Regions from separate parts of the Pelosinus sp. IPA-1 genome, predicted to be linked through region 2. Evidence: riboswitches for the same ligand, from Rfam matches in the RefSeq annotation. Region 2 holds a riboswitch; each other region holds the start of a gene.
What was found. Region 2 has a riboswitch for S-adenosylmethionine ahead of metF (methylenetetrahydrofolate reductase [NAD(P)H]). Riboswitches for the same ligand answer to the same signal wherever they lie in the genome.

Region 1 (10,563 bases), on a different contig from region 2:
AAGCTATATTTGCATAAGCTTTATTATTTGTTACATCATTTATAACCTTTAGCGCAATCTCTCTAGCATCCATATATTCACCTTTTACACCTTTATATATTAAGAAATGAAATCTTTTACCGCTTCCTCTACCCGTTTAACATCAATTCGTGTGTTACAACAAGGTCCATTCGGTCTTTCATTTAACACACCAATAACCGGAAGTGGAAAAACATCCTGAATACCACTTGTCAAATCTCGTTCACAAGCAATGGCGAGCACTGCATGGGGACGAAGGGTTTTTATAACTTTTCGGGCTAATGTCCCTCCAGTAGAAATTGTTACATGTACCCCATATTTTTCTGAGATGGTCAGCAAATCTCCAACCTGACAAGCTCCACATTTACGACAATTGGCAATATCATGAGTCACTTTATATTGGCATAATTCTTGCTGAATACAATGAGGTGTAAGAATTAATAATTTATCAGGTGAAACTTTAATGTGTTTCTGATGAATTAAATAATTACTCACCTCAATAAAGGAACGTTCTACTCTTTCTTTTTCTACATCAAAAATTTTACCAATTTGGATGGCCAGAGGAAACAGCAAGTTAATTGCAGACCAAGCTGGCCCTTGAAACAAAGATAATGTAGAAAAACCTAAGATGGCTAAAATAATGCCGCCAACCCCAATCCCAATAGCCAATAAAACCATTCCTAACAAAACTCCAAGAACAACTGGCAGAAAAGTACTAATATTAGCGAGACCAGGGAAACTAACCATCCACAATCCATAGGTAGAAAGAGTGGCTAAAAACAGACTAGCCAATATGAGTGCCAAAAACAATCGTTTCTTGGGACGAGCTATCACCTCAATCACTACCATTCACCTTCTATTCTAATATATCGCCAACACGCAGCCCATAACCACAAGTAAAGTCACTTGCACTCATACGCCTTTTACTGTCAGGCTGAATTTCTAAAACTTCTAGCATTCCCTGCCCTGCTTCTACTACAAAACCATCTGCAGTAATCTTTGTTATTCTACCAGGATGAGTTACTATCTCGTCAGACGGATAAACCCTAGTTCGCCAGGTCTTTAGGTTTTTACCTCGGTAACAACAATAAGCACCGGGCCAAGGATTAAGTCCTCTGACTAAGTTATGTATATCTAACGCTGACTCTTGCCACTTAATACGTTCTAATTCTCTATTTAACATAGAAGCATAGGTAGCAGATGCATGATTTTGTGCCATACGCGGTGCTTTATTACCCGCAATTAATTTTATTGTTTCACTAAGAACGTTAGCACCAACACACTTCAACTTATCATGAATGTCTCCGGTCGTTTCCGTTTCTCCAATAGGTACCTCTTCTTTTAGTATCATATCACCAGTATCCATTCCAATGTCCATATACATAGTAGTAACACCTGTAAATTTATCCCCTTTAATAACGGACCAATGAATCGGTGCAGCTCCACGATAAAGAGGCAATAAGGAGGCATGCACGTTAATACAACCTAATAAGGGTAAATCCAATATACTTTTAGGTAATAATTGGCCAAATGCAACAACAATAATAATATCCGGTTTTAATAAAGATAATTCAACTTGAAACGCAGCCTCTTTTACTTTAGCTGGTTGCAAAACAGGTAAACCATAACTTAGTGCTGCTTGTTTGACTGGCGATTCAGCTAACTTCTGCCCCCGTCCTTTGGGACGATCTGGCTGGGTTACTACTGCAACAACATTATAGTTATCTGCTATTAATTTATCCAAACAAGGGACGGCAAAATCTGGCGTCCCCATAAATACTACTCGTAAATTTGACATCTTATTTACCCCTATGAATGGTTTGCGCTTTTTCAATAAATAATATGCCATCCAGATGATCAATTTCATGCTGTAAGGCTCTAGATAACAAACCAGTTCCTGTAATACTTATATTTTTCCCAAAACGGTTTAAACCAGTTACTGTGACTTCCGCAAATCGTTCTACTTCACCAAAAACACCTGGTATACTTAAGCAGCCTTCATTTCCCAGTTCACAGCCTTCACTTTTCGTAATAACTGGATTTATTAGTTCAATTAACTCTTCATTTACATCAATCACGATCACTCGAAGAGATATACCTACTTGGGGTGCTGCCAAGCCTACTCCATCGGCACTATACATTGTCTGTGCCATATCATCAAGAAGTTTCCTAATTTTTTTATCAACACGTAACACTGGCTCCGCTTTCGTTTTTAATACCTTATCGCCAGCTTTTCTAACGTCCATTATAGCCATAATAACCTCCTAGTAGATAAATCATGCCAAAATTCTATCATAGAAACATATAAAAATCCACGTTTAATATAAACAATATTTTTCACATAATACTAACTGGTTCAACATCAATAATAACATCTGGTCGCGTAGTTAGGCCCATCGCAACTATATGAGGCTTTACGTCCACAAGATTATCTGTTTTTACAATGATATTCATACGAAAAATATCATTTATCTTAGCAACAGGGGCTGGAAATGGCCCTATTACTTCTATATTTTTATTTTCTTTTACTAGACTTCGTAATTCTGTTATTAGCTTATCAGCTAGATTTCGAGCCTTTCCTTCTTCATCAGCCTGAACTGTAAGTTTAAGAATTTGACTATAGGGTGGATAAGAAAGGGCTTTACGAAAAACGATTTCAGCATCATAAAAGCTTCGGTAATCATGTTCAGCCCCCGCTTTTACTGCATAATGCTCGGGATTATAAGTTTGAACTACAACTTTGCCTGCCTTCTCACCACGCCCTGCCCTACCTGCGGCCTGAGTTAACAAGGCAAACACACGCTCTGCTGCCCTAAAATCAGGTAAATTCAATATACTATCAGCTGCTATGATACCCACGGCTGTAACACTTTTTACATCATGCCCTTTAGCTACCATTTGCGTACCAAGTAAAATATCATATTCGCCTTTTGAAAATCCATCTAAAATACGATCATAAGCCATCTTCCCGCCAGTAGTATCTTGGTCCATCCGCACTATACGTACATCTGGAAATAGCTTCATTAACTCTTCTTGTAATTTTTGCGTGCCTGTGCCAAAAAAGCGAATATAACGACTGCTGCATTCTGGACAAACATCGGGCACCTCTTCAATACATTGGCAGTAATGACACTTCAGTTTTTTACCTATAGAATGGTACACTAAAGAAATATCACAATGCTTGCACCGTACAATATGCCCACATTCTCGACACATTACAAAGGTAGCATAACCACGACGATTCAATAAAATAATAGCCTGCTCACCGCGGTTTATTGTCTCAGTTAGCAATTCTTGCAAAGGCAAGGAGATGACACTACGCCTTTTATTACGTAATTCTTCACGCATATCAACAACCGTAACCGCAGGTAACAACGCATTTGCAATCCGCTTTGACATAGCAAGCATTGTATGCTGCCCCTCTAAAGCTTGATAATATGTCTCAACTGCTGGCGTAGCACTTCCCATTATTACCACTGCACCTGCCAAATTAGCTCTCATTAAAGCTACCTGTCTCGTATGATAGCGCGGTGTTTCCTCTTGCTTGTAAGTAAATTCATGCTCTTCATCCATTATAATTATTCCGATATCTACCAAAGGTGCAAAAATGGCTGAACGAGCACCAATAACAATACCTGCTTCTTTTCTACGAAGACGCTGCCAAGCATCATAACGTTCACCAGTAGATAGCTTACTATGCATGACTACCACATCATCACCAAACCGAGCCTTAAATCGTGAGACAATTTGGCTTGTAAGGGCAATTTCAGGGACTAAAACAATCGCCTGACGGTAATTTTGACGAGCTACTGCCACTGCTTCGATATAGACTTGGGTTTTACCACTTCCAGTAATGCCATGAAGTAAAAAAGACTCAAATTCCTTAGCTTGCATTTTCGGTATAATTTTTCCCAATACTTGCTGTTGTTCAGTCGTTAATGAAACAGTATTTTTTGTTTCCGATAAATCAGCATAGCTATCACGAACTATCTGAACTTTTTCAATTTTAACAATGCCCTCTTGTACCAATTTTTTGACAGTATCATAACTAGTATTACTTTTTTTCAAGTCATCGTAAGAAAGCTGCCCATACTCTATTAAATAATTCAATAAACGGCATTGTGCTGGTTTTCTAACTAAACTGCTAATAAGGGTTTGGGCGGATTCAATAGATATGTCTAAATAGATTACACTTTTATAAAGATGTGTACCAGTCTTTTTTCCGATTGACTCTCCAACTATTACTTTCTTACGTAGTAAATATTGTATGACTTTTAATACACCAGCACCAAACTGTTTTTCTAATTTGGACGAAAGTACCGATCGCTGCTCATATATATATATAAATACCTGGTAATATTCTGCTGATTTAGCTAATAACTCAGTTAATGTTTTCTGAATATCCCGATCAGTGCCTACCGAATAAAGTGTAACACTTTTTATGCCTGATTTCCCTGGAATAAACAAACGCATCGCATCAACTAAATTACAAAGATAATATTCACTAATACACCTAGCAGTATGCATCATATGCTCATCAAACCATATGTCATTATCCAATGTATCTAAAATAGGTTTTAGGTTAATTATATCAGAATCTTCACCCTGAGTAATATCAATAATAAAACCCTCTAGTTTGCGATTTCCAAAAGGCACTAATACACGCCAACCTACAGCAACACAATCTAAGTGTTCAGGAATATGATATGAAAAAGCTTTGTTAATGTTTTTAGTTGTAAGATTTACTAAAACTTGTGCTATACGTTGCATTGTTACCACCATTCCATGATACTTAATAAAATTAAAAAGGGGGAATCTCACTGAGTCCCCCTTTTATCATTAGCTATACCTATAAAATTCGTATGATGAGATAAAAACCCTGCAAGAAATTATTAAAAATTAAAGATTTGCTTCCTTACGTAAAATTTCTGCTTTATCAGTGCGTTCCCAAGGCAAATCAATATCAGTACGGCCAAAGTGTCCGTAAGCTGCTGTTTGACGATAAATCGGACGACGCAAGTCCAAGGTTTTAATAATGCCAGCTGGACGCAAATCAAAATGTTTTTTAATCAGCTCGGCAATCAGTTTTTCATCTACTTTAGCCGTGCCAAAAGTCTCTACCATAATCGAGACTGGATGCGCCATACCAATAGCATAAGCTAACTGGATCTCACATTTATCTGCTAATCCTGCCGCAACTACGTTTTTGGCAACGTAGCGAGCTGCATAGGCAGCTGAGCGATCTACTTTGGTACAATCCTTACCAGAGAATGCACCGCCACCATGACGTGCCATTCCACCATATGTATCAACAATGATTTTACGGCCAGTCAAACCAGCATCGCCTTGAGGTCCACCTATTACAAAACGGCCTGTTGGGTTAATATAGTATTTCGTATTTGCATCTAATAGATGAGCTGGAACAATTGGTACAATAACTTTTTCAATCAAATCTTTTTCAATAGTTGCTAATTCAACTTCAGGACCGTGCTGGGTTGAAATTACGATCGTATCGACACGAAGAGGTTGTCCATCTTCATATTCCACCGTTACTTGTGTTTTTCCATCAGGACGTAAATAATCAACTTCTTCATTTTTACGGACTTCTGTTAAACGACGAGCTAACTTATGTGCTAAGGATATTGTCAATGGCATATACTCTGGAGTTTCATTGGTTGCGTAACCAAACATCATTCCTTGGTCACCAGCACCGATTGCTTCAATATCATCCATTTGTCCTTGTTTTGCTTCTAGCGCCTTGTCAACACCCATCGCAATATCAGCGGATTGCTCACCTATGGAAACCAGTACACCACAAGTGTCACCATCAAAGCCATATTTTGCACGTGTATAGCCAATTTCTTTAATTGTATCACGTACTATCTTAGGAATATCCACATAACAATTCGTTGTTATTTCACCAACTACATGTACTTGACCTGTTGTCAACAAAGTCTCACATGCTACCCGTCCCATAGGATCTTTTGCCATAATGGCATCTAATACACCATCTGAAATCTGATCCGCCATTTTATCAGGATGTCCTTCAGTAACAGACTCTGAAGTAAATAATACGCGTTTTTTTTCCACAATTTCTACCTCCAATAATTAATAAAAATAAAAAAACTCCCATAAGGGAGGGTGATTGTCACTGTCACTCTCCCATCTTGCGGATTTCACCGCAGGAATTGGCACCGTTTTTGGATATTCCAAATGGTTGCCGCGGTTTCATCGGGCCATTCCCTCCACCATCTCTTGATGAGCCAATATATAATTCTGCCAAATCAAATTTTAAAGTAAAATAGAACAAAAATCAACCTATTTTCGACATTCTATGTGAATTTTATCTAAAATAACTTCTGCTAGCCTTTTTTTAGACATTTGAGGCAACTCTTCTATACGACCGTCACGGTACAACAATTTTGCTATATTTGTGTCCGTATTAAATCCGGCACCAGGTATAGTAACATCATTAGCGACAATCATATCTAAATTTTTTCTCGTTAATTTATCTTGTGCATGAACTAGTAAATCCTGAGTTTCAGCAGCAAAACCAACCAATATCTGATGTTTCTTTAGGTGCCCAAGCTGTAGTAAGATATCCGGATTTTTCTCTAGTATCAAATGTAGCGTCTCACCAGTCTTTTTAATTTTATGCTCCGACATACTCTGTGGACGATAATCCGCTACTGCCGCTGCCTTTATCACAATATCACTTTCCGCAAAATGAGCCAATACGGCATCCTGCATCTGTGATGCTGATTGTACAAATTCTATTGTAACACCAGGTGGCGAAACTAAATGAGTAGGTCCCGATATTAAAGTGACTTTTGCTCCTCTGTGCGCAGCAACCTCCGCCAATGCATAGCCCATTTTCCCACTAGAGCGGTTACCGATATATCTTACGGGATCAATTGCCTCCTGCGTTCCACCTGCAGTAATTAATATCTTTTTCCCTGTAAAATCATGATTGGTTTTTAGTATCTCAATTACCTTTTCTACAATAGCCTCTGGCTCAGGTAAACGTCCTACACCCTCTGTACCACATGCTAATTTACCACAATCTGGATCCATAAAGTAATAATCTAATTGAGTCAGCTTACTAATATTTTGCTGAACAATGGTATTTAAATACATATTCGTATTCATAGCTGGCACCATTAAGATTGGTGCCGTTGTCGCCATAACCGTAGTAGATAACATATCATCCGCTATACCATTGGCTATTTTACCAATAATATTTCCCGTTGCAGGAGCCAATAAAAACAAATCTGCTCTACTAGCTAATGCAATATGTTCAACATTCCAATTGGTAGCTTCTGCCCACATATCAACTACAACCGGATGTCCACTTATTTCTCGGAAAGTCAATGGGGTAACAAAGTTAGTCGCTGCCTTAGTCATAATAACATATATGTTGGCGCCCTGTTTTTTTAGACGGCTAACGACATCCACTACTTTATAAGCAGAAATACCACCAGCTACGCCAACAACAATATTCTTTCCCTTTAACATAACGACCTCCTACTTTATACCGCTTTTGGTCCGCTCATAGGATATTTTGTCTTGCGCTACTTCCTCTAAAGCAATGGTTACTTGCTTATTCGACTTGCTCTCAACCATGGGTACTGAACCGTCCATAAGTTCTCGAGCACGCTTAGCCGCAAGCACAACCAATGTATATTTACTATCAACTTTAGTCACTAAAACATCTAATGATGGATGAATCATAGTAGTCCCCCTAAGTTTTATTTATTAAAATTAGTTAATATTTCTTCCACTATATTGTCATTACGTACCACTTGGCACTTTTCTGCAGTAATAATTGATAAAACCTTGTTTGTTGCTTCTTGCACCTCATCATTTACTACTATGTAGTTATAATTATGTACGTATGTCAATTCATTATTAACACAACTGAGCCTTTTCTTTATCACATCCAAGCTGTCAGTACCTCTTTTATGAATGCGATTCGCTAGCTCATCCAAGGACGGTGGTGCAATATAGATAAACACTCCTTGGGGGAATCTTTTTTTTATCTGCGTAGCTCCCTGTGCATCTATTTCTAAGACAACATCCTTACCATTTTGTAATAAATCCTTTACATGACGGCATGGTGTTCCATAAAAATTGCCATAAACTTCAGCCCATTCCAACAACTCATCATTTTTTATCATATTCTCAAATTCTTCACGAGAAACAAACCAGTAATTAACCCCATGTTTTTCTCCTACACGTGCTGCCCGTGTAGTGGCAGATATGGAATAGTTTAATTCAGGATATCTACGCAGCAATTCTTGACAAATTGTCCCTTTACCTGCTCCAGATGGACCAGATAAAACAAGTAAAATTCCCTCTTTTGTCATACATGCTGCTCCTTTCATCATCTGCTATTCTGCAGTGTCCTCGCTAGTTTCTTTGCTGGCAAGGCGATGAGCTACGGTTTCAGGCTGCACTGCAGATAAAATTACATGATCACTGTCAGTAATAATTACAGCTCTAGTACGTCTTCCATAAGTTGCATCAATTAACATTCCTCTGTCACGAGCTTCTTGAATAATTCTTTTAATTGGCGCCGATTCAGGACTGACAATAGATATGATTCTATTCGCAGATACAATATTACCAAAGCCAATATTGATAAGTTTTATTTCCATATAAAAATCCCCCTTATTTTTTATATCGCTAGCATCTACCTATGGTTCTTTATTTGATTCTACTCTACATTTTGAATCTGTTCTCTGACTTTTTCAATTTCACTTTTAATTTCTACGACTATGTTGGCTACAGTAAAATCATTCGCTTTTGAAGCAATTGTATTCGTCTCACGATTAATCTCCTGCACGATGAAATCCAATTTTCTTCCTACTGCCTCATCAATATGTAATGCAGTATGAAATTGTGCCAAATGACTTTTTAAACGTACTAACTCCTCAGTTATATTCGTTTTATCAGCAAAAATCGCTGCTTCCTGTACCAATCTGCCGACGTCAGGTTCTTCTCCTATCATCCCCAATAAATCACGCATACGTCCCAATATCTTTTCCCGGTACTCTACTAAAACTTGAGGAGCACGCTCTTCTACTGATTTAATATATGATTCAATCACTGCGATACGCGCTATCAAATCTTGCTGAATATTTAACCCTTCTGTTATACGCATCTGCATAAGATTATTGACCGCTATAGAAACGGCTTGAGACAATTTAGGCCACAAAGATAAAGCATCTTCTGTTACTTCCTCAGCGCGAATAACATCAGGATATTTTGCTATTTGATAAATTCTATCCTTTACTGGCATAGCAAATAATTCTGATAATTCATCTAAAGCTTTATTATAAGCCACTGCTAATTCTTTGTCAATCCGAACAGCTCTTTTCTTTTCTCCATACTCGTCTATTGTTATAAAAACATCAATACGGCCTCTTACTAGTGCACTAGATACACTGCGCCGAATTTTATCTTCAAGTGGTCCTAAATTCTTAGGCATACGAATAACGATTTCATTATAACGATGATTTACAGCTTTAATTTCTACAATTAGTCTGTATTCATTATCCATATATTCGCCACGCCCAAACCCAGTCATACTTTTTATCACACTAAGCGGCTCCTTTCTTTGCACATTTTTATTATTAACGATAATATTACAATTATCCAAATCTCTTTAAATACTTCTCCATACTTTCACTAAATCCCTTTTTCGCTTATTATCTAGGTATACCATTGTTTAAAGAATCTTTTATTTTATCTTTGCAATATCAAAGTAGAAAGAATGTTCTATTTTATCGTTTGTTTTAATCAGTAATATGATAGGAATATCAAGTACAATGTCTTTTTCTAAAAAATAAAAGTAACATTGAGCAGTAAATGTATTTTGCCCTGATTCTCCAGTATTCTTTTCGGCTTTAGAAGGAATTACCGTCTGGTATGCCTTAATTTCTTTGCCAGCCTGTTTAAGTATTACATTAGCGTTTTGAGTGAAATCCTGTTTCCCCCCAAACAAAACTGTACTAAAGCTTAATAAGCCTGAGTAATCTGCCAATATACTTTCACTATCTAACGCAGTAACATTACGCCCTAATAAATTCTTTTCTCGAGCGTCTGTTGCTATGAGCAAAAAGGAAGTGTATAAATACGAACGTTCTGCTGTATCATTTAACTTTATCGCTTTCTCTTCATAAGACATCCATGGCAGCAAGAAATCCTTTAATTGATTTTGTGCATTCGATTTACCATAATCCTGCGCCTCTTTTATAACATCAATATTAACCGGAGATATTGCAAAAGTCTGACTAAATGATAGTAATAAGAAAATCACTGTCAAAGTAAAAAATCTCACTATAGCACCTCCCTACTCTTATGAGGTATATTATTACACCACAAATAGAAAAATTCCTTTCAAATAAAAAATCCAACTCCTAATTTTTAGAGAAGTTGGACTTTTCTTTATTATCTAGAAAACTCAAAGATACTTGCCACGAAAAACTTCTACTGCTGGGCCAGACATATAAATATGATTATCCAAACCCCATTCAATAAACA
Region 2 (10,563 bases):
AGGATTTCAGCGATTTTTGCCTGCTGTTTTGAATAGGCTTCCATAAGTGAAGTACGGCCTTGCTTATCTTGTAAATTAGGGTTTGCCCCAGCTTCTAGTAGCATAGTAACAATATCTTCAGCGCCCATTGCAGAGGCGTAATGTAAGGACGTTCTGCCTTGTTTATCTTGAATATTGACAGCAGCCTGTCTTTCTAGTAATAAGTGGACTAAATCTGTTTTTTTGTAAAAAGAAGCTGATAGTAAGGCTGTCCATCCATCTGAATTTCGGGTTGCATTAATATTCATACCGGCATCCAGAAAGGCCGTTACTATTTCTTTATCACCACGTCCTGCATAAGAGACCAGATTTTTATCTTCAAAAGTAATGCCAAGCTGTACAATTTTATCAAGGGGAGTATTTGCTGTTACAGCTTCATGAGAAGCTCTGTATCCTAGAAAACCACTAGTTATAATTACGAAACAAAAAAGTATTAAAATTGCAGCGATTTTAATTTGATAAATGTACTTTTGTAGTAATTCAAGATTAGAAAAACTCTGGTCTGATTGTACTGTAGATTCCGAATTTGTAAGCAAGGGGCCCTCTTTAATGGGGGCTGTTTCAGGGGAATTTATACTATCTGCCTGTAGATCAACTTCAGAAATGTGCAATTCTTTCTCTGCACTTGCTAGTAATTCTTCTATATCTATTTGATCGATCGCTTCTTCATCTGCCATAAACTACCACCTATTATTTAATCAATCCGTACTTCCTTAAAATCGACATATTATTTTAAAAAGTTCCATACTGGTAGCGAGAATTCCTGCATTTTAAAAAATAAAAGCATCTTACTTTCATAATATAAATGAAAGTAAGATGCTTTATCTTTTTAGTGAATTGCCAGTAGTTTTTTGGCAATTGTGACAGCTTCGACACCATTTTCCGCATAGGCGTCAGCTTCTGCTTGTATTGCATACTCCTGGGTTAGTACTGCACCGCCTACAATTGTTTTGGCACTAGCATTTCCAGCTTTTAGCGCAGCAATTGTAAGGTCAATTTGAGGCATTGTAGTTGTCATTAGGGCACAGAGGCCTACGATATCAGCCTTGTATTTTAAAGCACCTTCTACAATTGCTTCTGGTGTAACATCTTTACCCAAATCAATTACAGTAAAGCCATTGTTTTCTAGGAGGGCAGCGACTATGTTTTTTCCTAGATCATGAATATCGCCTTTTACGGTAGCCAAAACAACAATACCAAGGCTTTTCGACTCATGAGCAGGTAAAACTTTCTTTATCGTAAGAAAAGCAGCACGCATAGTTTCTGCGGCAAGTAATACTTGTGGTAAGAAACATCGTCCACTGCCAAAATCAGTACCAACTTCATTCATGGCAGCTGTTAAGGCTTGTTCGCTAATTGCAACAGAATTGATTCCTTCATCCAGTGCTTGCTGTACTAAAGGAACAACAGCCTCTTTTTCTCCTGAGGTTATAGCCTGACGAATTTGATCAATGATATTTTTCGGTACATTTCGACTTTCTTCTTCCTCTGTCTGCTTATTGGGTGCATACTGCATACTGTAAGATCTTCCATTGGCGTCATGACCGAGAAGTAAGGAAGAGGCTGCTAAAGTATGCTGCATAAGCGGGTCATAAGGATTTAGTATAGGAGCATCTAGGCCTGCATCTAGAGCCATGGCGCAGAAGGTTGCATTAATGGCGTCTCTACGAGGAAGACCAAAAGATATATTACTAAGTCCCATCGTCGTTGGGTAACCTAAATGCTCTCGGTAAAGTTTTAATGCTGTCAATGCTTCCATGCCGGCATGGGCATCCGCAGCTGCTGTCAGAATTAAGGCATCTAAAACGAAATCACATGGTCTGAGACCTGCAGCAAAAGCAGCATGAATAATTTGTTTTGTAACCTGTAGACGCTCTTGGGCTGTTTTAGGCACACCCTTGGGACTAATTGGTAAACATAAGACGGCAGCGCCATATTTCTTGGCTAAAGGTAGGAATGTTTCCAAACGCTCAGGTTCTGCGCTGATAGAGTTTATAAGTGCTCTGCCAGGGTAAGCCTTAAGGCCAGCTTCTAAAGCCTTAGAATCGGTGGTATCAATGACTAGGGGAGCATCTACAAGCATGGATAACTCTTGAACTACGTATTCCATAGCTTCCGCTTGGTTAATACCAGGAACCCCCATATTAACATCAAGAATATGCGCTCCAGCACGAATTTGGGCTAAGGCTTCTTTTTTAACAGAGATAAATTGACCTGAGGCAATATCAGCAGCTAGTTGTTTGCGGCCTGTAGGATTAATACGTTCCCCGATAATAACTGTGGGATGGTTAGCACCAAGATAAATTGTTTTACTGCGGCTGGTTAAAGCTGTTGTTTTATTAAGTTGTTGCTTAGTAGACAAGGTTGTTACCGAGAGGTGACTGACTGCTTCGTGAATTGCTTTAATATGCTTAGGAGTAGTGCCGCAGCAACCTCCAATATACTGAGCGCCTGCGGCAACTAATTTTTGTGCCCATTGGCCCATTTCTTCTGGCCCCATAGGGAAAACGGTTTGTTTGTTTATAAGACTAGGCATACCAGCATTCGATTGAATACTAATAGGACAACTGGTGGTTTGAGCCAATTGTTCAACAATCGGTAATAGTTGAGCTGGTCCTAAGGAACAATTGGCACCAATCACATCTGCACCCATAGCTTCTAATATGATAGCAGCTGTAACTGGATCTGTACCTGTTACAGTGCGTCCATCTGCACCGTAAGACATCTGACAAATAATTGGTTTAGTAGAAGCTGCTTTGGCAGCTAATAGGGCTGCGCGCATTTCTTGGATATCAATGATAGTTTCAATCAAAATCATATCTACGCCAGCTTGATCTAATGCACAAATTTGTTCATAAAAAACGTCATAAGCGGAGTCAAAGGTTAAATCTCCTAGCGGGGAAATTAATTTTCCGGTAGGTCCTACAGAACCTGCTATCTTGGTTGTTGGCCTGCAAGCGGCCCGTGCCGCTTTTACAGCCGCGGTATTTAGTGCTTGTACTTTATCTTGTAAGCCATAATGTGTTAATTTTATCCGATTTGCACCGAAGGTATTTGTTTCAATAATGTCTGCACCATTATCAATATAACTTTTATGTATGCTAGTAATAACAGCAGACTGCTCTATATTCCATAACTCCGGGCAAGAACCTGCTGGTAATCCAGCATTCTGTAACATAGTTCCCATGGCACCATCAAAAATATAAATCATAAATAGTTCAATCCTTTCTCGCTAAGCAGTTTACTTGTTGACATTGTTGACAGTTAGCCTTTTTGGCAGGCGAAGTAGGGGCACTCTGACAAATATTAGGGGTGAGTCCGATTATAGCAGTAATGGATTTTCGTGGTAATAACATGCAAGAGGGTGTCGCGGTTACATTGATTTCATAGGCATGAGCCAAAGATAGAATTTGGGGTTGTACGGTAATATCCCATTGACCGTAACCAGGACTGAAGCGGAAGAGGGTCGAATAACCCTTTTGATTTGCTTGTTGTCTAAGTAAGTCACATGCTTGGTCCGCCGCCACTTCAACAGCTGTTGTACCAGCTGCATCTAGTAATAATCCTAGGGTATACTCGTCTTTTGTAAAGTATTCACTTACCATTTCCTCTAATCTAGATCCTATTGTAACAGCAATTACGATTACTTGTAGGCAATTTTTCAAGTGTTCAATTATTTTTATTGATGACAGGGTTAGCGGCTCTGGACTCATTATAGTAGCAGTGTTTGGATTATAATCGTAAATTTGCCATACTACTTTAGGCTGTGATATTATTTGTGCCTCAGTACAAGCTTGTTCTAGTAAATGGGGCGGAAACTCGGAAGCCTTGGTTAGTCCAGAATAGCGCTTGATTTCTTTCATATCTAGATTTTTCAATGCTGGATTGTAGATTGGCATAACACTCCTCCTTAGGTAGTCTGCTAGTTAGCGTAGCCCTGTTTCTTGAATGATAGTTTTAGACTGTTCTAGTTTGTTCATAGTATATAGATGTATGCCATCTACTTTATGGGCAATTAAATCGGTAATTTGATTACAAGCATATTCTATTCCAGCTTTTTCAAAATCATTTGGCGAGTTTTCATACTTTTCAATAATGCTTTGCAAAGGTTTTGGAATGGATGCTCCGCATAGACCATGAATTCTAGCCACTTGCCTACTATTTAGTAGGGGCATAATCCCCGCGCAAACGGGGACGGTAATATTGGCTTGTCTGATTCGATCTAGAAAGTTATAAAGGACAGCATTATCAAAAAATATTTGAGTAATGAGAAAATCGGTACCACTATCTACTTTTTCTTTCAGATGAACCGTGTCTTCCGCAAGGTTAGGACATTCTAAATGACCTTCTGGATAAGCAGCAGCTGCAATACAAAAATCATGTTGGGATTTTATGTGGGCAATTAGATTTTTTGCGTAAGGAAAGGTTGTTGTCATATTCTTTAGGGACCCTTTGTCCAGGGGATAATCGCCGCGCATAGCTAATATGTTTTGAATATTATGGGCTTGCAATTGGTTAAGCACTGTATCAATATCATCTTTTTGCGAATTGATACAAGTTAAATGAGCTAGAGCTTCTACATGATAGGTATTTTTGACTTTATCTGCAGTTTCAAGAGTGCGATCCGAGGCGCTACCGCCAGCACCATAGGTAATACTTATGAAGTCTGGGTTTAATGTTTGTAATCCTTCGGTAGTTTTAAAAATCGATTCTAAAGTAACCGTTTGTTTTGGTGGAAATATTTCAAAAGAGACAAGGGTTTTTTCTCGATTAAATAGATCACATAGTTTCATAATTAACCTCACATTATTATAAGTTATTGAAAAGCAACAGGCTTATCTAAAATTTTGGCTTCATCATAACAAAAACAAGAACTGTTCTTAGGTTTATATATTATAATAGGATAAAAAAACAGCCCTTTTCCTTGTTGAGGAAAGAGGCTGTTTTTTTAATCCGTTCTTTCCTCTTATCTTTCAGAATTGAATTCTGCTGGATTTAGCACCATTTGCATTACTGCCGGTTGCTGGGTGTCATAGGGCCAGTCCCTCGACCACTCTAGATAAGAGTATTTATTAAATTGGATATTATGATAAATTAAAAACAAAGGCTTGTCAATATTTTTAATTTATCATATTGATATTTATAGCGTATCATTTATACACTAAAGGTATAAAATACCTATTTTAACGAAGAAGATTGTGGATTAGCCATTTTACTTTACTATTTTATTATAAGTTACTTAAATAATAGTGCTTTTGCTTAAGATGACGGTTTTTTTGCAGGAAATGTTCTTAAGAATGTGGAATGAATTAGCATTATAGAAATTAGCAGCGAAAGTGCCGTTTCGTAGTCTTTCTTAAAATATAAATGAGAATATGGGGTGAACTATTTGGTAAAGGTAATTGCAATTGCCAACCAAAAAGGAGGCGTTGGGAAAACAACAACTTCTGTAAATTTGAGTGCATGTTTAGCAGACTTAGGTAAAAAAGTTCTATTAGTTGATCTTGATCCACAAGGAAATTCTACTAGCGGCTTTGGTTTTGATAAAACAAAAATTAAACAATCTATTTATGATGTCTTAGTAAATGATACTCCAATAGAAGGCGTTATTTTACAAACAAAAATTGAAAATCTAAAATTATTACCCGCTACAATTCAATTGGCAGGGGCGGAAATAGAATTAGTTTCCATTATGTCACGAGAAACAAAACTAAAAAGGGTATTGGATAAAATCAAATATAATTATGATTATATTATTATCGATTGTCCACCATCCCTTGGATTATTAACAATAAACTCTTTAACAGCGGCTAATTCAGTATTAGTACCAATTCAGTGTGAATTTTATGCACTAGAAGGATTATCCCAATTAATGAACACCATAACGTTAGTACAGAAAAACTTGAATCCTGCATTATCCTTAGAAGGTGTAGTTCTGACCATGTTTGATGCTCGGACGAATTTATCCATTCAAGTTGTAGATGAAGTTAAAAGTCATTTTCGTCACAAGGTATATCAAACAATTATTCCTCGTAATGTTCGCCTTAGTGAGGCTCCAAGTCATGGACAACCGATAACTCGATATGATCCTAAATCTAAAGGTGCTGAAGTATACACTGATTTGGCGAAAGAGGTGATTGATGATGAGTAATAACTCACAGAGAGGATTAGGGCGTGGTCTCGATGCGCTATTTTCTGGCTCTAATTCTGTAGAGGAAAAGCCTCTTGTCAGTAATATTTCTATCAATCAGATTATTCCTAATAAGTTTCAACCCCGCAGGGTATTTGACGAGGAGGCACTCGCTGAGCTTGTGTCTTCTATAAAGCAATATGGAGTATTACAGCCCATTGTAGTACGAAAAAGTAATAATTCTTATGAATTAGTGGCTGGAGAAAGACGTTGGCGGGCATCTCAACAAGCAGGTCTGCAGGAAGTCCCTGCTATTATAAAAGAATATACTGATGGTGAAATGACTGAGATTGCCTTAATTGAAAATATACAAAGGGAAGATTTAAATGCGATAGAAGAAGCGTTAGCCTACCGCCGTTTAATGGATGATTTTAATTTAACACAAGAGGAAGTTGCGAGGAGAATTGGACGTAGTCGTTCTGTAATTGCTAATATGGTGCGATTATTAAATTTACACCCAATAGTTCAAGATTATGTTTCACGTGGAACATTATCTATGGGACAAGCGAGACCTTTATTAGGTTTAGAAACATTAGACTTACAATTGGAAGCAGCTGAAATCATCATTGATGATGATTTATCAGCTCGCGATGCAGAAGAACTAGTAAAACGTTTGACAGAAAAACCTAAGCAAGCTAAACAGCAAACAAAAACAGTGGAAGATAAAGATTTTTTTGTATCAGAAGCAGAAGATCGGCTAAAAATGATCTTAGGTACAAAAGTAAAAATTAAGCCAGGTAAGTTGAAAAGTAAAATTGAGATTGAATTTTATTCTACTGAAGACTTAGATCGAATTATCGAAACATTAAGTGGGGATGAAACCCCTGTATCAAATAAGCCTCGCGGCACATTTGCTGTATAAAAAGTAAAAGTGTCAAATTATGTTTCACGTGAAACATAATTTGACACTTTTTGTAAAGTTACATTGTAAGCTTTTGGGATGATATGTCAGATTGTAAATAGGAGATGTGCTAATTCATTTGCAAGAGTTCCTTTATTTATTGCCTTGTAATTTCCTATTTGCAATAGATAGGTATCAAATTTAGTATTACCTCATTATTAACTTGAAGAAGGAGAATAAGTATGGAAGAAACGCCAAAAGCATCCCGTTTACATATTGCAATTCTAGGACGTCGTAATGCAGGGAAATCTAGTTTAATCAATGCTCTAACGAATCAAAAGGTAGCCTTAGTTTCTGATATTCCAGGAACGACAACGGATCCAGTATATAAAGCGATGGAAATTTTACCGATTGGTCCTGTTATGATAATCGATACGGCTGGTGTTGATGATGCGGGCCATCTCGGCACACTTCGTGTTGAACGTACAATGCAAGTTCTGAACAAAGCTGATTTGGTAATCATCGTTTTGGAAGCTGAGACAGGAGTTACTCAGTATGAAAAGGCATTAATTGAAGGTATTAAAGTAAAAAGGATTCCTATTATTGGAGCGATTAATAAAAGCGATATCATGGAGTTATCCCAAGAAAAGATAAAAAGCTGGAGTGAAGATTTCAATATACCCCTTCTACCGATTAGTGTAAAAAACAAGAAGGGGATCGAGGCGCTTAAACAACTTATCGTTACCTATGCACCGAGCGATTGGCAAGGGCCCCCCGTGATTGGTGATTTAATTAAAAAAGGTGATACAGTTATTTTGGTTACCCCAATTGATTCAGCTGCTCCAAAAGGAAGGTTGATTTTACCACAAGTACAAACGATAAGAGATATTCTTGATCATGATGGTTTGACGATCGTTGTGAAAGAAACTGAATTAAAACAGGCCTTTGCAAACTTGCGGCAGCCACCTCAACTAGTAGTCACAGATTCACAGGCTTTTGCAAGTGTTGCAGCCGATACCCCTCCAGAAGTTATGCTGACATCCTTTTCTATCTTATTTGCTAGACATAAAGGAGATTTGGAAGTTTTAGTATCTGGAGTCAAGAGTATTGACCGTTTAAAACCAGGAGATAAAGTACTAATTGCCGAAGCTTGTACACACCACCGCCAGAAAGATGATATTGGAACAGTTAAAATACCTAGGTGGCTGCAGGAAAAAGTGGGAGGTAAATTAGAGTTTGAATGGGTTGCAGGCAGTCATTTCCCCGAGGATTTGAGTAAATATAGTTTGATTATCCATTGTGGAGCGTGCATGTTAAATCGCCGGGATATGTTACATCGTCTCGCAGAAGTATCTGATAAAGAAGTACCGGTTGTTAACTATGGAATATTAATCGCTCATATTCATGGAGTTTTGAAACAGGCATTAGAACCATTCCCCCATATTCAAAGAATATTGGGTGAATAAAAAGCAATCATATGGTAAAATGTATTGTCACTTAGTAGTAGTGAAATTGGTAGAATTACATAAATGAGAATATGGCGCAAAGGGACGTTTAGGACTATCTTCAGCCTTGCGTACCTTTGCGTTCTTCGTACTTTTAAGGAAAGCATAAATAGAATATTATGGGGGAAAGGGGGGGAACAAGTGAAAGGAACCTTAGTGAATGCAGCAGCAGTTCTCGGCGGCTCGCTAATAGGTTTATTATTAAAACAAAAGCTTTCAACCAAATACCAGCAAACGGTAATGCATGGATTAGCTTTAGCTGTCGGATTAATTGGTTTACAAATGGCATTTAAAACACAAAATATACTAATAGTAATATTAAGCGTAGTAATTGGTGGGTTAATTGGTGAGTTTATTGCAATTGATAACTGGCTAACACGTCTCGGCGATTGGCTAAATTTGCAGGTAGGTAGCAAATTTGGTCGTGTGGGCGAGGGCTTCATCACTGGAAGCCTTGTATTTTGTGTGGGAGCAATGGCGATCGTTGGTTCCATACAAGATGGATTAACAGGTGATGCGAGTACTTTATATGCAAAGTCTATGTTAGATGCTGTTGCATCTGCTGTGTTTGCAGCCGGAATGGGGATTGGAGTAGCTTTGTCCAGTATTTCTGTTTTAGTTTATCAAGGTTTGATTACTTTATTGGCTAGTAGTCTTAGTGGTATAATAGCTGATGGAATGATTATGGAAATGACAGCGGTTGGCGGTTTACTTATTATGGGAATTAGTTTACTCATGTTAGAAATAAAAACAATAAAAGTAGCTAATTTACTCCCGGCAATTCCAGTAGCCGCAGTACTTGCGTCTCTATGGCCGACATAAAAAATTAAGTGTAAGTTGAAAGGTATGATGTAAAAATGGATTATGTAGCACAACTGTCTAGCCTGGTAATGAATAATTTACAATATGTGTTATTAGGAATGACAATTATGATACTACTAGCATTGGTAGTATTTGTCAGTATTAATATGAAATTAGCTAAGATGAATAAGCGATACCGGACAATGATGCAGGGGATGGATGGCCAAAATTTAGAGACACTTCTACTTTCACACATTGAAGATGTAAAGCAAGTTGTTCACAAAGTGGATGATTTATCAGTAGTGTGTAGACGTTTAGAAGGCATCTCTAAGGAATGTATTCAGAAGGTAGCATTAGTTAGATTTAATGCCTTTGAAGACGTGGGGAGTGATCTAAGTTTTGCAATCGCTATTTTGGACTCACATAACAATGGTATAGTTATTTCGAGTATTTATGGTCGTAATGAATTTCGTACTTATGCAAAACCAGTTGTTTCAGGAGACTCATCTTATCTCTTAACAGAAGAAGAAAAACAAGCGTTAACACAGGCTATGAAAAAATAACTTAAATGTAGCAGGATATTTTACATTTAGGGCGAATAATAGATGTGTTTCAATATATAGAAAAAATTTCCAACGAGGGGAGGAAACTTTTTGATAAAAAAAGAAAATAAACCAGATAGAAGAGAATACACTCTAATGGTTGTACCTCACCAAGGGCAGGCGGTTCGTAAAATCCGGATACCAATTTTAGCCGTAAAGGGAGCCATATGTTTAATATGTTTGCTTGCTATAGTTATAGCAGGGAGTTTTATTAACTTTCGTCATAGCGCCACTATCGCTAGTGCTGAAAAGGCTGAATTAGAAAATCTGCGAAAGAGCAATGGAGATCAGGTTACGGAGATCGAAAAATTGGCAAAAGAAACGGCCAAATTACAATCAGATATGGAGCGGCTAAATTCCCTAGATGCAGAAATAAGGCGTATTGTTAATAATGAAGATACGACAAATACATCTCGGGCTGGCTTGGTGCGTCCTTCTGCCACTTACAGTGGACAAGGTGGACCTCGAGTACAATCCGATATTGATAATATTAAAGTAGTAGTAAATGATTTGCAGGCAGCAGTTACAATACGTGAGCAAAGTTTAGTTGAATTAAAGCAAGAATTGTTGGCAAAACAAGCTAGG
Region 3 (10,563 bases), on a different contig from region 2:
GATAGCAATATCTTTAACACTTATCCAGCGTTAAGACCAATGGACATTTCTACCGGGCAATTATCTACTATCATTTCAATAGCAATATATGTACTATTACACACCTGAATTTTGGTATTATCCTGCAAAAATATAGGAGGGTTGACTTTTACCATAAATCCTTCCTTATTTAAAGAAGTAGATGCATGAGAAACAACCATATTAAACACTTCACAGACTGCACTTTTAGCCATATCATCAATCGTATTGATTACAGTCCCCATCATCATAACTGATGAAATTTTCTTAGCCGTCTGTTCCGACATATTAAAAACAATATTTCCATCGCTTTGACTTTTCACACCAACCTGTACACTAACTCCAAGACTATCAACAAATTGTTCCTTGGAACAAATTTTACCTCTAACAATATTTACAAATCCAACTTGAGGCATCACGCCCGTAAATGCAATTAAAAAAGGGTTAATAAATTTGGCATCCAAACTTTTGTCCTCCCACACCGTAATACATGATCAGAAAATAAATTACTCCACCTAATTTCATATATTTATGCAATTTATCGAAAATCTAATCAACAGTAGATTAAATATAGAAGATGTACTCTAGTCCTTCAAGCCTTTACAAATTTGCTTGAGTAATTCTGTGCCAGAACACTGATTATTTTTTCTTTTTAAAATTTTTATCGACCTTGACTAGCCAGGTTATAAATACTATTAAAATTTCTTCTAAATTTCCAGCCCCACCGGAACCGTTAAAAATACTATTTTCTACTTTACAATGTACCCAATCATCAACACTTCTTTCCACTTTATATGCAGGAAACTCCTTACCATCAACTCTCGTATCCACTAAATTAATCGAAACAAGCCATCCTAGCATGTCAATGCTTTGAATTTTAACATTCCAGTCATGTTCCCAATTACCTTCGCAATTACTGATGTACCATTCTTCTAACAATTTAATAACATTCATTATTTATCTCCTACCTTGGTGTTTTACTTAAATAATAGTCATCCACCTCATAAACTTTAGGGGAAAGTTACTTGAAAGAAATTTTCTATTACAAATCTTCTTGGGTATATTCAAAGTATTTAAACTCATATTTATTGCGAGGCGCTTGAATCTTCTCTTCCTTACTTAAGTCAGTAACCCATTCCTTGAAAATTTCTAATATCTCTTCTAAATTTTCAGGCCCTCCAAATCCTTTGAAAGTATTATCATTTACAAGACATCGAATCCAATTATTATCACTCCTATCAAGATAAACAGTTTCAAATGTTTTTTGTTCGAATCCCGTACCCGTTAAATCAATTTTTATAGACCATCCTGGATTATCTACTGTTGTAATCTTCACACCATAACAATGCTCACAATTGTCATTACAATTATTTTTATACCAGCCGGCCAACCATTTTACTAAGCTCATTTCTTCAGACTCCTTCTGGATTTATCTATTCTAATCATTTTCCCGTTTCGAACCGTTACAGATACAATAATACATTTTAAAAATTTTTTCGTCTGCCAAAAGGTATACGTTTTAACATTTTTTATTATATTTATATATTTTTTACAAATTTCATGGCCAAATAGTAAAAGGCTGCAACTATAATATCCTCTACTAATATCATAGTTGCAGCTCTTTTTACTATATTGTTTTATTTTATAGTTACCTCAAGCATCACAATTTACTTTGCAACAGCCAAACCTTGATCCAAGTCTTCAATAAGATCTTCCACATCTTCAATTCCAATAGACAAGCGTACCATGTCATCCGGTACTCCAGCACTAGCACGTTGCTCTGATGTGAGCTGAGAGTGAGTGGTACTTGCAGGATGAATGACAAGAGACTTAGCATCTCCAACATTTGCTAATAGGGAAAATAACTGCAAGGAATCAATAAATTTTCTACCAGCTTCTAATCCACCTTTGATGCCAAAGGTTAATATAGCTCCTGCTCCACGAGGAAAATACTTTTTCGCCAAATTATAATCTGGGTGATTGGTCAATCCTGGGTAGCTTACCCAACTCACACTTTCATGTTTTGCTAAATGCTCAGCAACGGCTTGCGCATTCTCGGAGTGACGTTTCATACGTAAATGAAGAGTTTCTAACCCTTGCAAAAATTGAAAACTATTAAACGGGCTGAGGCACGCTCCTAAATCGCGCAGCACTTGGATTCGCAGGCGAATGATAAAAGCCAAAGGTCCTAAGGCTTCCGTATATTTTAGTCCATGATAACTTGGATCTGCCTCACTCAATAAAGGAAACTTTCCATTATCCCAATTGAATTTACCACCATCAATCACTAAACCACCCATAGATGTACCATGCCCGCCAATAAACTTTGTAGCAGAATGAACGACAATATCTGCGCCAAAATCTAGAGGACGGCATAAATAAGGTGTAGCAAACGTGCTATCAACAATTAATGGGATACCATTTCGGTGGGCCACTTCAGCAACTTTTTCAATATCAAAAATATCAATTTTGGGATTTCCAATCACTTCACCATATAACGCTTTTGTCTTTGGCGTAATCGCCTTTTGGAAATTTTCTGGATCCCTTGGATCAACAAAGGTTACCTTAATCCCTAAATTAGGCAAAGTATAGGAAAACATATTATAAGTACCGCCATAAAGAGTTGAAGAGCTGACAATTTCATCCCCTGCTTGGGCAATGTTTAAGATGGCTCCACTAATTGCAGCATGCCCTGAAGCAAAGGCTAAAGCTCCGACTCCACCTTCAAGAGCTGTAATGCGTTTTTCTAAGACATCAGTAGTAGGATTAGTCAAGCGACTGTAAATATTACCAGACTCTTTTAAACCAAATAAATTGGCAGCGTGCTCGCTATCACGAAAATTATAAGCAGTAGTTTGATAAATGGGAACTGCTCGTGATCCTGTTGTCGGATCTGGCTCCTGACCACCGTGAACGGCTAATGAATCAAAACGTAATTTTTCTTGTACTGACATGTTATACATCCTCCTAGTTTTTAGTTACTTTACCTATAGTTAGCTTTTTTATAAACTCATTGATCAAGGGCCTTAATAAATGAAAATCAATTAAAAAACCATCATGACCATGAGGACTTTCAAGTAAGGCATACTCGGCATCCACTCCGCAATCGCGCATAGCTTCCACCAATTCTTCTTGCTGGTAAGGAGGATATAAAATATCAGAACTTACCCCCACAACCATTACTTTCCCCGTAATTTGGGCTAAAGCATCCTCATAGCTTTTACAGCTATCTGACAAATTATAATAATCTAAGACTCGTAGTAAATATAAGTAAGAATTCGCATCAAAACGGCGCGCTAAGCTATTACCTTGATGATCTAGGTAATTTTCAATTTCAAAACATCCATTGCGGCGTTTCCGTCCAAATTTTCCTTCCATAGACAATTCGGATTGATAGGTAATCATACCTACCGATCGGGCAATTGCTAATCCTTTTTCTGGACCATTCCCGCCATAGTAATTTCCACCTTGCCAACCTGGGTCAAGAGTTATAGCTTGCCGTGCTACCTTATTATAAGCAATGGACTGAGAAGATGAATATCCTGGAGCGGCAATTGCCATAACACCATCCATAAAATCAGGATAGGTTACAGCCCACTCCAAAGATTGCATTCCACCCATGGAACCGCCAATAATTAACTTAACATGTTTAATCCCCAGCAAATCTAGTAATCGTTTCTGTACCTGTACCATGTCTAATAAAGTTATTTCCGGGAAATCCATGCCATAAGCCAGCCCATTTTCTAAGTTAGGGGAAGCTGGACCTGTTGTCCCTTGACAACCACCAAGCACATTGGCACAAATAATAAAATACTTATCTGTATCTAGGGGGCACCCTGAACCAACCAGTGGTTCCCACCAACCTTTTTCGTCATGCTGGTTATGGGCGGCTGGATGACTATCACCTGTCAAGGCGTGATGTAAGAGTATAACATTATCGCCGTTTTCAGATATATGTCCATAGGTTTCATATGCTACAATAACCTCTTTTAATATCCCCCCTAATTTGAGGTACAAGGGATTTTCTGTATCAGCTACTTTAGCCATCTTTAAATAAGGCCGCCACTTAAATCCTGGAAAGTAAGTTAACGTTGTCTGCATGCTACGGCTGTTATCTAACAGCATCCATATACCCTCTCCTCACCATCTCAAATATAAAAAAACCCCTCTTATAAATAAGAAGGGTTTTTATTACATAGTAAACCTTCTTATCTCCCAGGATTGCTCCTGCTGGAATTAGCACCACTGCATTACTGCCGGTTGCTGGGTGTCATTGGGCCAGTCCCTCCACCACTCTGGATAAGATTTAATATTTAATTGTAACGTTGTAAACCTAGTGCTATTACTATATCATGATGTAGCGCTAATAGCAACCATGTATTGGTGATTTCCTACGGATTTTTATCTTGTTCATTCTTGTCTAGCGGCTTAGCTGCCGTTGGCTGCAAGTTAGGAGAGATATTGATTCGTTCGGAGGAGAATAATATACCATCCTGCCACATTTGATAAATATAGACGGAAATTAAATGCACGACCGTCGTTGTAAATGCCCCAATCCCCGCAAGAGCATTTTCGTCAAGCCACACGAATATTCCTCGGCGGTGTAACAAGGGCTGTACCAAAAGGATTAATAGTAAACTGCCTATGATCTGAACAATTGCATACGACCAAAACCGCCCATAAGTATATTTGAGAATCCACATCGCGCCGATTGGCAATGCACCATAAACAAAACTTATCATTTCGCTAAGCGGATAAACATTCTCACGGGTCTCCCATACCTTCCAAGTAACGCCTACATCAACAATTAAAGTATTCGTTACTATTACAAACAAGGCTGCGGGCATCCATCGCTTAATTTCCTCTCTAGGCATGAAGAAGAGAGTTAGCCAAGGAAGAATTAACATAGACCATAATATTATTTGATTGCTCACAACCAAGCCTCCCATAATCGATATACACTTATTATGACCCTGTTGTGATTGCCTTATTCTGGACAAAATACAGCCTCCATTCTCCGAAAAAGGGTAAGAAGTTCTTTTATCTCACTACGAGGAATAGCTAATGCGTATTCCCTTCTCTTAAAGTAAAACTGTACTAGTACAGTTTTACTTTATCGTAATTGCGCTCCTTCTGGTAGAACTATATGATTATTCTAGAGATAAAAATTCCGAGTATATTAGGAGGTTTTATTATGAAGGGGTTAAAAATTGTGACAATCGGTGGCGGCTCAAGTTATACACCGGAGATTATTGAAGGATTCATAAAAAGATATGATGAACTGCCCATTCACGAACTGTGGTTAGTAGATATTGACGCAGGCAAAGAAAAATTAAAGATTGTAAGTGATCTTGCTAAAAGAATGGTCAAAAAATCCGGGGTACCAATGGAAATACACACGACTCTAGATAGAAGAGAGGCTCTGCCCAATGCGGATTTTGTAACGACACAATTTCGCGTAGGCCTCTTAAATGCACGAATAAAGGATGAAAGAATTCCATTAAACCATGGTTATATTGGACAAGAAACCAATGGTGCCGGCGGGATGTTTAAGACACTGCGAACTATTCCAGTCATACTTGAAATTGATAAAGATATGGCAGAATTATGCCCAAATGCTTGGCTAATCAACTTCACCAATCCCTCAGGAATGATCACGGAAGCTGTACTGAGATATGGGAAAAATAAGAAGGTTATCGGCTTATGTAATGTACCTATTGGCATGGAAATGGCAATAGCCAAACTATACAATGTTGAACACAGTAGAATTCGAATTGACTTTGCCGGTTTGAATCATATGGTATTTGGTTTAAATGCATATTTAGATGGTGAGAACATTACCAAATCAGTGATTGATAATATTGCTGCTGGCAAGATGCCGAGTACTGTAAAAAATGTTATCAATATTAATTGGATACCTGAATTTGTACTAGGATTAAATGTAATACCTTGTCCCTATCACAGATACTATTTCAAAAAAGATGAAATGTTGGAAAAGGAATTAGAAGAGTTTGCCAAAGGGGAAACTAGAGCTGAAACAGTAAAAAAACTGGAGGATGACCTGTTCGAATTGTATAAAGATCCGAATTTGGACATAAAACCACCACAATTAGAACAACGTGGTGGAGCCTACTATAGCGATGCAGCCTGTAGATTGATAAATTCAATATATAATGACAAGCGTGATATTCAACCCGTAGATACGAGAAATAATGGGGCAATTGCCGGAATTTCGCCTGACTCCATTGTAGAAGTAAGCTGTGTGATCACTAAAGATGGTCCTCAACCAATTGCTATCGGTGAGCTTCCCATACAAATAAACGGATTAGTACAACAGATTAAATCCTTCGAAAGAGTAGTTATTGATGCAGCTGTTACAGGCGACTATAATAAAGCTTTACTAGCTATGACAATGAACCCGTTGGTCGCTTCCGATAAAATGGCTAAAGTTTTATTTGATGAAATGTTAGAAGCTCACAAAGAATATCTCCCCCAATTTAAAAGCTTATAATAGCAAAAATGACGCCAGATCAAGGAATGATCTGGCGCCATTTTAGTTAAATTAAGATACTATTTAATTATGAACTATTCTTCTTTCATTAACATTTCCAATTCATCTAATAGCCGATTAAATTTCTGTAACGTAATTTCGATAGGCTCAGGGGTAGACATATCTACACCAGCATGTTTTAAAATATTGATTGGTGTATCTGAACCACCAGCTTTTAAGAAATAGGTACTGTAGCGTTCTTGGGCCGTCTTACCTTCTGTTTGTAATTTTTCAGCAAAGGCCGTTGCTGCTGAATAACCAGTTGCATATTGATATACATAAAAATTACGATAAAAGTGAGGAATTCGAGCCCATTCTATATCAATTTCTTTATCTACAACCATATCACTACCAAAATATTTTACATTAAGTTCATGATACATGCCTTCCATCACATCAGCCGTCAAGGTTTCCCCTTGCTCACTTTTTTCGTGAATTGCTTTTTCAAATTCGGCAAACATGGTCTGGCGATATAAGGTAGTACGAATATTTTCTAAGTATTGATTTAAGAGATATATTTTTGTCTTTTTATCTTCTGTGTGCTTCAGCATATAATCAATGAGTAAAATTTCATTGGTAGTAGAAGCAGTTTCTGCTGTAAAGATCACATAGTCAGAAGTAGGATAAGGCTGGTGCTTGGCACTATAGTAGCTATGCATGGCATGCCCCATCTCATGGGCTAATGTAGAAGCATCGCTATATCTTCCATGATAATTCAAAAGGACAAACGGATGTATGCCGTAAACGCCCCAAGAATAGGCACCTGAACGTTTTCCCTGGTTTTCATAAACATCGATCCAACTTGCTGCTATACCTTTGTTAAAGTTTTCGATATACTCTTCCCCTAAAGGAGCTAAAGCTTGCCTTACAACCTCCAAAGCCTCTGGATAAGTCAATTTTATGTCTATATCCTTTACAATCGGTGCATATAAATCATACATATGTATTTCGTCTACGCCTAAGGCCTTCTTCTTTAAGGCTACATACCGATGTAGTGGGGCAAGATTTTGATTGACGGTACGAATTAAATTATCATAAACAGCTACAGGAATATGATTTGGCGTAAGAGCAGCTTCCTGTGCCGAAGGAAACTTATGGGCTTGGGCGAAAAACACATGCTGTTTGACATGCCCATTGAGAGTTGCTGCCAAGGTGTTACGATACTGACCATAAGAACCCAGTACACCAGCAAAGGCTTCCTGACGAACACGCCGATCCGATGAGCGAAGGTAAGTGGTGTAACGACCTTCACTTAATTGGACCTCCTGTCCTTGCTCATCTTTGATGTTAGGAAATCGAACTTCTGCATTTGCTAAAACATTAAAAACTGTAGCAGGAGTTTCCGCTACTTCCCCTGCTTTTGATAGTAGTGCTTCCTCCTTAGGAGAAAGCACATGTTCTTTTTGCTGGATTAAACTATCAAAATAAAAGTTATAAATTGCTAGCCCTTTTTCCTGACGTCTAATTTCCTGCAATTTTTCCGTTGGCATAGAAACAATTTCAGGCTCAATAAAGGAAGTAGCGGCACTAACTTCCACATTTAATGATTGAGCTTTGCCAGTTAATGCTTGGTACTTATTATCAGCCGTATTTTCATCTTGATGCATACGGGCAAAAGGATACAACTTGCCTGTAATCATGGTTACTTCATCACGAAGTGTAAGACACGCAAGCATCTCCTTACCCGAAAGATGCAGCCTACCTTTAAATTCGGTAATCTTAGGCAACATAGCTTTCACCTTGTTGTAGTCTACCTGCCAAGCATCATCGCTTGTGTATAAATCCTCAAGATTCCATTTATATTCAGCCTGTATTTGGGCTCGGTCAGCAATCTGAGAATTTTCTGGAGCTCCTACTGCACTAGACGTAGTAGAAAGCATCATCATACTCAACGCTAAGGGGAAAACGTGGATCTGTTTAAACATAGAACACTCTCCTTTTAAAATAATTCCAGTCCTTTCCTTTATCCTAACACGAGTAAAGCCTCTAGTAAAAGCCTTATTATGCAGAATTATTTATATTGTATAGTATTATATGTTTTCTTTTAAAACATACTTCCTTAAAGCGTATTCCACTCCTCTTTCTAAATTGCTTTTAGGGATGATAATATCCGCATGCTGCTTTAATTCCGCACTCGCATTTCCCATCCCAATTCCCAATCCCACAGCTCGAAGCATTGCAATATCATTTCCTTCATTTCCAATGGCTAATGCTTGTGATAAAGGAATTCCCAATTCTCGGCAAATAGTACCTAACGCAAGGCCCTTATTTACCTCGACATCTACGATTTCCAACCCCCTTGGTGAATCTTGAAAAACAGTGACCGCATCCTTCCATTGGCTAAGCTGCTCTTTGGCATACTGAATGCGCTTTGGCTCATCTTGTAAAACAATACGAAAAGGTGCCTCATTCAATCTCCTTAGTTGTCCCCTTCCCACGACTGTATAAGGAATATTAAAATTCCTCGAAAATTCAATGGTTTTAGGCGTTGCTTCCTGTACAAAGAACATCTCATTACAATACACCTTAATATAGTAACCTTGCTCCTCGAAAAAACTAATAATTTCTGTTGACTTAGCTGCGTCGATAGGCCTTCGAGTAATAATCTTTTCCTTTTTTATATCGGCAACGTAAGCACCACAATGAGTAATCAAGGGTACTTCTATCTTTAACTGATTTGCATAAGGAATCACCGAGCAAAAGGATCTGCCTGAAGCCAATGTAACTATTACGCCTTGCTGTTTAACCTGCTGAATAACCTGAATGGTTTCTTCGGGAATTTGGCGCCTATCATGTAGCAGCGTCCCATCCAAATCAATAGCAACTAATTTAACATCTAAATAGTGCATAGAATTCCCTCCTAATCAATAAGAAAATAACCTTACTACATGGAATCAACGCAGCTTACCAATAAATTAGTGTGTAATGTAAGATAAACCACCCTTCCGAAAATTCTTTCAAAAGAGTGGTCTATCATTCTTTTCCTTTTTTACATTAGTTCCCTGACAGTGCTGTAAGTAACTCAGCAACTTTCTTAGGATCGGTTAGACCTGTTGCCTTGTCTACCAGTGCAGTATAAATGTGAGGAATGATAACTTCAGCACCATTTTCAGCACAAACCTCTACCACCTTGCCAACCGAATGAATATCAATTCCGCCCGTAGGTTCAAATATTCTAATTCCTTGCCGAACAGCTGCTCGTACCATTGCAGCAACTTCGTCTAATCTTGATTGCCCTTCAATCGGATAAAACTTTACAGAATGTATGCCAATTTCATGTAGCATAGCAGCAGCACCATCGCAAGAGATACTATCTTGGAAATTTTGACTTTGTGGTCCTGTACATACAGATACCTTTCCAAGACTTACAGGGCTAATCAACGCATTCACCATTGTATGATCGCTGCCAACACCTTTTAATCCTGCTAGGGTATAACCAGCAGCCGGGAACACTTGATTTACATGTACTGGTTTTGTTTTTATCGCCACTTCAGCAACCCGACTCCATTGAGCAGGATCTCCCGCCCCTAAACCAACAGAAACCGGAATGTTAGCTTGCTGAAATTCTAGAATTTTATCTATCGCTTCATCATTGGAGTTAAAATTTTTAACCATCATTCCAATATATACTTGCCCCTCAGCAGCCTCTACAATGTCCAAGGCATTCTGACGATCCTTAGCTAATAAATTTAAACGAACAGTTACATTTTTCATTAATTCTCTTCCTTCCCCTTACACTTACTGATGATTTCACGAATACGATTCGCAATTATTCTCTCCTGATCCAATAATAAAGGACGAGGATCAACATTGATGATTCCTATGTTGGCATAATAATTTCGAGTATAAATAGCAGGATCGCCTGTTTCTAATTCGTTAGCCAATGTTATCGCACTGATTCCCGTAATCTTTTCATCAACTGTAAGCTGCGCGCGATAAATCGCCCGCCCGGCTTCATCCTGCACAATGGCACCTTTGATACCAGGAACAGCAGC

Region 1: linked by a shared signal. The riboswitch ahead of metK (methionine adenosyltransferase) and the one ahead of metF (methylenetetrahydrofolate reductase [NAD(P)H]) in region 2 are both predicted to bind S-adenosylmethionine.
Region 3: linked by a shared signal. The riboswitch ahead of metX (homoserine O-acetyltransferase MetX) and the one ahead of metF (methylenetetrahydrofolate reductase [NAD(P)H]) in region 2 are both predicted to bind S-adenosylmethionine.

The regions. Positions count from the first base shown of each region.
Region 1 is NZ_BSVC01000004.1:471,015-481,577, forward strand. Features, by position in the region: gene rsmB (16S rRNA (cytosine(967)-C(5))-methyltransferase RsmB) at 1-73, opposite strand, end outside; gene QSJ81_RS12125 (DUF116 domain-containing protein) at 100-861, opposite strand; gene fmt (methionyl-tRNA formyltransferase) at 875-1,816, opposite strand; gene def (peptide deformylase) at 1,818-2,273, opposite strand; gene priA (primosomal protein N') at 2,356-4,788, opposite strand; gene metK (methionine adenosyltransferase) at 4,918-6,108, opposite strand; SAM riboswitch class I at 6,178-6,283, opposite strand; gene coaBC (bifunctional phosphopantothenoylcysteine decarboxylase/phosphopantothenate--cysteine ligase CoaBC) at 6,337-7,533, opposite strand; gene rpoZ (DNA-directed RNA polymerase subunit omega) at 7,543-7,749, opposite strand; gene gmk (guanylate kinase) at 7,767-8,384, opposite strand; gene remA (extracellular matrix/biofilm regulator RemA) at 8,409-8,675, opposite strand; gene QSJ81_RS12170 (YicC/YloC family endoribonuclease) at 8,735-9,619, opposite strand; gene QSJ81_RS12175 (hypothetical protein) at 9,761-10,360, opposite strand; gene dapF (diaminopimelate epimerase) at 10,484-10,563, opposite strand, start outside.
Region 2 is NZ_BSVC01000005.1:395,242-405,804, reverse strand. Features, by position in the region: gene QSJ81_RS14710 (ankyrin repeat domain-containing protein) at 1-716, opposite strand, end outside; gene QSJ81_RS14705 (homocysteine S-methyltransferase family protein) at 869-3,250, opposite strand; gene QSJ81_RS14700 (methionine synthase) at 3,258-3,938, opposite strand; gene metF (methylenetetrahydrofolate reductase [NAD(P)H]) at 3,966-4,832, opposite strand; SAM riboswitch class I at 5,003-5,105, opposite strand; gene QSJ81_RS14690 (ParA family protein) at 5,420-6,190, shown strand; gene QSJ81_RS14685 (ParB/RepB/Spo0J family partition protein) at 6,180-7,091, shown strand; gene hydF ([FeFe] hydrogenase H-cluster maturation GTPase HydF) at 7,313-8,536, shown strand; gene QSJ81_RS14675 (DUF554 domain-containing protein) at 8,717-9,397, shown strand; gene QSJ81_RS14670 (DUF4446 family protein) at 9,433-9,939, shown strand; gene QSJ81_RS14665 (M23 family metallopeptidase) at 10,030-10,563, shown strand, end outside.
Region 3 is NZ_BSVC01000002.1:477,527-488,089, reverse strand. Features, by position in the region: gene QSJ81_RS06065 (chemotaxis protein CheX) at 21-482, opposite strand; gene QSJ81_RS06060 (immunity 53 family protein) at 658-972, opposite strand; gene QSJ81_RS06055 (immunity 53 family protein) at 1,061-1,426, opposite strand; gene QSJ81_RS06050 (homocysteine synthase) at 1,686-2,972, opposite strand; gene metX (homoserine O-acetyltransferase MetX) at 2,986-4,143, opposite strand; SAM riboswitch class I at 4,224-4,324, opposite strand; gene QSJ81_RS06040 (hypothetical protein) at 4,410-4,952, opposite strand; gene QSJ81_RS06035 (6-phospho-beta-glucosidase) at 5,213-6,529, shown strand; gene pepF (oligoendopeptidase F) at 6,604-8,493, opposite strand; gene QSJ81_RS06025 (Cof-type HAD-IIB family hydrolase) at 8,599-9,417, opposite strand; gene QSJ81_RS06020 (KDGP aldolase) at 9,563-10,282, opposite strand; gene QSJ81_RS06015 (DgaE family pyridoxal phosphate-dependent ammonia lyase) at 10,282-10,563, opposite strand, start outside.